2 linked regions of the Flocculibacter collagenilyticus genome follow. Each later gene encodes a partner of the first gene's protein in a complex. Links are inferred from orthologs where the notes say so. Each region holds a gene or a part of one and is shown on either strand. Other genes may lie near its edges.

Region 1 (2,920 bases):
CACAGGAATTAAGCTTTGATCGGTACCAATACCGACATGATCTTCGCCACACACGTTAATCGCATGATCAATATGCTGTATAAAGTTATCAGCTGTAATCGGTGCGGTACCGCCTGCCAAGAATGGCATGGCATAAATACCTACAACACCACCACATTTTGCAACAGCCCGTAACTCTTCATCGTCTGTATTTCTAGGGTGACAATAAATTGAACTACAGCCAGTATGTGTAATGGCTATCGGCTTTTTACAGTGCTTTATGCTAGTTTGAATGGTTTTTTTAGAGGCATGGCTTAAGTCTACCAATACATTGCTATCTTCCATAACTTCAATCGCTTGTACACCTAGCTTGGTGATCCCACGAGAAATATTCACTAAGCTACCATCGCCAAATGGACTGCGACGGTTATAGGTTAGCTGCATGACGCGAATGCCTAAATTTGAAAATAACGGGATACGTTCAAACTTAACCTCATTGTGACTATCCACCAGCATTTCTGCTGACTGGAACCCCATGATAACTGCCACTTTTCCACAATGCTTAGCCTTTTCAATCTCTTCGATGCTGTTTGCTTCACAGAATACATGGTGATGATCGCGAATCAGCTTCTTAATTTTTGCGATGCTGGCAACGGTTTTTTCAAAGTTTGCGCCGGGATATGTAACGGTAGCGTGAATTGCAGATACACCACTATTTGCTATTTGACTAAGGGTCGTTTCGTTAAATTGGTTTTTACTAAGGTCAAAGGTCAAGCTAAGTGCATCAACCACGGTGACATCGTTATATTTTGGCCAGTGACGATGTTCCATTTTTTCAGCCAGTTGCTTCATTGTCATACTGGGCTGAGCGGTATTTGTCGCGTTATTCTCGCTAGCCACATTACCAAATGTGGCTGCCATCAATGGCGTAGTGGCTAATGCTGCGGTTGCCACACTGGCGGATTTAATAAAGTGGCGTCGACTAATATTGGGTAAAGGGGGTTTAATGCTATCCGCCATGATAAAGTCCATTTGATTTTGTTAATTCGTTCATCTTATCTTCTAATTTATCGCTTATCTTCGCTTTTCACTTACTGTGTAATGGGATGCGTAGCTGAACTAGAAACTCAATACTTAAAGATGTGAAATAACTAACAACTCGACTTATTTACATGTGTTGAAGCGAACATAAAGTAGCAAAGTAAATTTATTGAAGTATACACCTTAATCATTGTTAGCAGTATGTTATAAACCATATTTTTATTATTGATATACAAAAAATGAATAAATTGAACAATATACAGGCATAACTAAATAATTATTATGAAGTTATTTAACAGAAACTAGATAAAACAGGAAGTTAACACTGTTCACACGGGCTAAATCGTGTGAATGACTATTTAATCGTTTAACAAGCTTAAATTATCCTCCCGTAACAGGTGGGAAAAATGCCACTTCATCGCCCGTTTTTACTGACGCAGAGTTAGCGACCATAGTGTGGTTAAGTGCGCATAGTACATTCTCTTCAGCCAAATATAATTGCCATTGTTCACCGCGGCGTTGTAACTGCTGTTTTAGCTGCGCGACCGTTATACTTTGCGTTAATTCAAACTGTAATTGACCACACTGTAAACGCTCTTTCAGTTGACCAAAAAATAGAATGTTAATCATGCAATCTCTACTTATTCGTTTATTACCTAAATACTCTTAAGTGTTACTACCCGCCAATCATGGCTAAATGTTTTGTTGCACCAGTTTGATGTAAGTGCAAACTGTGCGATGCCGATTTATCTGTTAGCGCTTGCCTCACCGCCTCACAAGTTCCTTTTACATCACCAGCAGTTAACCAAGGCCGTATATTGATACCTTGCTCTGAAAATAAACATAAATGTAATTTCCCCATTGCTGACATACGTAATCGGTTGCAGTTCTGACAAAAATCTTTGCTATACGGCATAATTAAGCCAACTCTGCCTTGATAATCTGGATGTGAAAACTCTTGTGCCGGGCCGGCCAAAGGCGCACGAGGCATGGCAAACCAACCTTGATCTAGCAGTTTGCCTTTAATCACCTCACCCGAAATATGCTGCTTATTAAAAAACGTTTTATTGCTGCCTACTTCCATTAGTTCAATAAACCGAATGGCAAGATTGCGCTGCTTGATCCACGCTAAATATTCGTCTAATTGTTGTCCGTTAAAATGTTTAAGCAACACCGCATTCAATTTAATATTTTTGATACCCGACTGTTCTGCTTTGGCGATACCCCGCAGTATGGTCTGTAATTTTGCCTGCCCAGTTAAACTAGCGAATAACTGCGTATCTAAACTGTCAGCGCTTACATTCAATGCGGTTAAGCCTGCATCAGCCCAGTGTTGAATGTTTTTTTCTAAATTAAAGCCATTGGTGGTTAACGCGATTTGCTCAATGCCTGCCGTACTGCGGCACAGTGAAATAATATCAGGAAGATCTTTGCGCAAGCCGGGCTCGCCACCCGTAATGCGAACTTTGCGCATACCTAATCGCGCAAAAGCGGTTATCAGTGTGTCTATTTCGTTCAAACTAAGGAATTGTCTATCATGCTCTGCATGGTAGCCGTTTGGTAAGCAATATTGACAACGAAAGTTGCAAGCATCCGTGATCGACAAGCGTAAGTATTGAAACTGCCGACCAAAATTATCTGTTAACAAAGTCTTGTCTGTAACACTGTGCTGCCCATTGTTCGTCAAATTATTCATCCTTTAGATCTGATGAGTTAGCGTCTCATACTTTTTACACATTGTTAATGTGTTAATTTTGCTCTTAAACAATAGACACTCAATAGCCAATTTATATTGCTTTAAACTGCAAATAAATAATATCACCTACTGATAAAGCCAACGACTCGGCTGACATCAAAGAAATTTCAGCAAGCACCGCTTGCTGATCAACGTTTACTTGAA
Region 2 (2,844 bases), 580 kb from region 1 along the record:
CTTTACTCTAATTTACTTTAAAAGACTTTATTTATGGCAAGCTTATTTAGAAGGAATAAACATGGCAGATTGCTTTACAGGTTCTGATTTAATGCCGTTCAATCAAGCATTAACAAAGTTATTAAATGCTGTTCCTAGAATAACGGATACCGAATTAATTACCGTTGAAGAAGCAGATAAGCGGGTATTATCAGATGCAATTTACTCGCCCATTAATGTACCTGCTTTTAATAATGCAAGTATGGACGGGTACGCACTTCGCGATGACCACTTACATTCTAACGAACGGCAATTGACTGATTTTAAGCTAGCAGGCGTGGCTTTAGCGGGTCAACCATTTACAGGCGAATTAAAGCACGGAGAGTGTATTCGTATTATGACTGGCGCCGTAGTACCAGAAACGGCAAATACCGTAGTAATGCAAGAAAACGTAGCCAACATAAGTAATACGATTGGCTCAACCATTACGCTTACTCACGCCGCTAAGCTAAATAATAACATTCGCTTTGCAGGGGAAAATATTAAACGTAATCAGGTGGTGTTTGAACAAGGCCACCAATTAAAAGCGGTTGATATTGGTTTATTGGCTTCATTGGGTTTAGCCCACGTAACGGTTTATCGAAAAGTGAAAGTTGCTGTATTTTCTACTGGTGACGAGTTAAGGCTAGCTGGCGAACCACTACAACAAGGTGATATTTACGAAAGTAATAGCCAAGTGATTATGGCAATGCTAACCCGTATGGGAGCTGACGTAATCCCTATGGGAATAATTGCCGACGATAAAACAGCGATTAAAAACGCCTTTTTAACCGCAAATGAACAAGCCGACGTAGTAATCAGTTCGGGTGGTGTGTCAGTTGGCGATGCTGATTACATTAAAGACGTGTTAAGCGAGTTAGGCAATATTAACTTTTGGAAAGTCGCCATGAAACCGGGCAACCCCTTTGCATTTGGCGAACTACCAAATAGTGTATTTTTTGGTTTACCGGGCAATCCTGTGTCTGCGGCGGTTACCTTGCATCAACTTGCTATTCCAGCCATTCACGCCATGTCGGGCACTGCTCAACCAGTAAAAATAACGATCAGCGCCATTACGTTAGATAAAATTAAAAAAAGACCAGGCAGGATGGACTTTCAGCGCGGTATTGCGTCGGTAAATAGCCAAGGTCAGCTACAAGTTACGCCGCTCGCAGGACAAGGTTCGGGAATATTATCATCACTGTCATACGCCAACTGTTACATTGTGTTAGCACAAGAAAATGCAGGACATGAAAAAGGCGATGTAGTACAGGTTCAATTATTTGATCATATTATCGGTTAAACATTGCAGGGTCGGAAACAAGCGGAATTATTCCCACTTTAATTCAGCTTGTTTGTCTTTAGCTTCTGCGTCTACCCAGCGCTCGCCATGGCTGGTTAATTCTTTTTTCCAAAATGGCGCCCTATTTTTAAGGTAGTCCATAATAAATTGATTTGCTTCAAACGCTGACTCACGATGCTGGCTCGTCACACCCACAAATACTATTTGTTCACCTAGTGCTAATTCGCCAAAACGATGAATTACCTTTACTTTACCCAACGACCACTTTTTTTTAGCGGTTAATACAATTTCAGATAACGCTTTTTCTGTCATTGCGGGGTAATGCTCTATCAGCAAGCTTTCTACTCTATTTCCTTGATTAAAATCTCTTACCAAGCCAACAAAACACACTACCGCGCCGTCAGTTGTATTGTTTTGCATTAGCTTGTGATATTCGTCAGAAAAATTAAAGTCTTGCTGCTGTACTGAAATCATATTTACCTATTCCTTCTCAGCGCTTGCTGCTAAATACCAACTCTTTAAATTACACAGAATGACGCCAGTGGCCTGTTTTTCCACCGGTTTTTTCAATTACGCGGATGCCATGAATGCACATTTCTGGATCAGAAGCTTTACACATGTCAAATAAGGTAAGTAGTGCAACGCTTACTGCGGTAAGGGCTTCCATTTCTACCCCAGTTTTGCCTGCTAACTTACATAGTGCTTGTACTCTTATTTGCTGAGCATTTGGCTGAACATCAAAGTCCACATCCACTTTAGACAATGCTAAGGGATGGCACAACGGTATTAAGTCGGCACATTTTTTTGCCGCTTGAATACCAGCAATTTTCGCAGTGGTGATCACATCACCTTTCTTATTTTTATGGTTAATCACTTCTTCAATGGTTGCGGGCGACATTGAAATATAACCTTCTGCGATTGCGGTTCTAATTGTCACTGCTTTGTCTGTTACATCGACCATATTGGCTGCGCCAGATTGATCAACGTGCGTTAATGTTGTCATTAAATTAACCTTTTATGCCTCGTTACTGGTGTCTATTTTTAAGTGGGGAACAAAGTTACAAGGACGATGAGACGAGTCAATTTGCGATTCAATAATGGACCATGCCGTTTTACAGGCACCTGTAGAACCAGGCATACAAAAAATAATCGTGCCATTGGCTAATCCTGCAAGCGCTCTTGACTGAACGGTAGACGCACCAATTTCAGTGTAAGAAATATGCCTAAATAATTCGCCAAAGCCGTCTACTTTTCTATCTAACAACGGAGTGATGGCTTCAGGCGTAATATCGCGCTGAGTAAACCCCGTTCCGCCTGTGATCAAAACAGCATGTATATTTTTAGAGGCAATCCAATTAGATACCACCGCGCGCATTTGATAAAGATCATCTTTTATAATCAGCTTTTCAGCCAAGACGTGGCCTGCCTGCTCAACCGCTTTCACTAAAAATGCCCCCGATGTGTCAGTTGCTTCATCCCGCGTGTCTGACACTGTTAAAACCGCTACGTGTAACGAGGTAAAC

What was found. The genes of interacting proteins can lie anywhere in the genome.
Region 2: the proteins of moaD (region 1) and moaE are in contact, whole or in part, in a crystal structure (PDB 1FMA), measured with the Escherichia coli proteins. The link is inferred for Flocculibacter collagenilyticus from one-to-one orthologs.

What each region holds. Positions count from the first base shown.
Region 1 is NZ_CP059888.1:3,844,597-3,847,516, forward strand. What follows is about bases 27-2,869. They hold moaD (molybdopterin converting factor subunit 1), read right to left. Parts: upstream 1,651-2,869; coding sequence 1,402-1,650; downstream 27-1,401. Other genes in these bases: HUU81_RS16800 (membrane dipeptidase), read right to left, coding at 27-999; moaA (GTP 3',8-cyclase MoaA), read right to left, coding at 1,697-2,668; HUU81_RS16815 (ATP-binding cassette domain-containing protein), read right to left, coding at 2,808-2,869. In the rest of the region: more of HUU81_RS16800, read right to left, coding at 1-26; more of HUU81_RS16815, read right to left, coding at 2,870-2,920. UniProt on the Escherichia coli protein: Involved in sulfur transfer in the conversion of molybdopterin precursor Z to molybdopterin.
Region 2 is NZ_CP059888.1:3,261,181-3,264,024, forward strand. What follows is about bases 73-2,839. They hold moaE (molybdopterin synthase catalytic subunit MoaE), read right to left. Parts: upstream 1,796-2,839; coding sequence 1,349-1,795; downstream 73-1,348. Other genes in these bases: moeA (molybdopterin molybdotransferase MoeA), read left to right, coding at 73-1,321; moaC (cyclic pyranopterin monophosphate synthase MoaC), read right to left, coding at 1,845-2,324; moaB (molybdenum cofactor biosynthesis protein B), read right to left, coding at 2,337-2,839. Outside these bases: more of moeA, read left to right, coding at 62-72; more of moaB, read right to left, coding at 2,840-2,844. UniProt on the Escherichia coli protein: Converts molybdopterin precursor Z to molybdopterin. This requires the incorporation of two sulfur atoms into precursor Z to generate a dithiolene group. The sulfur is provided by MoaD.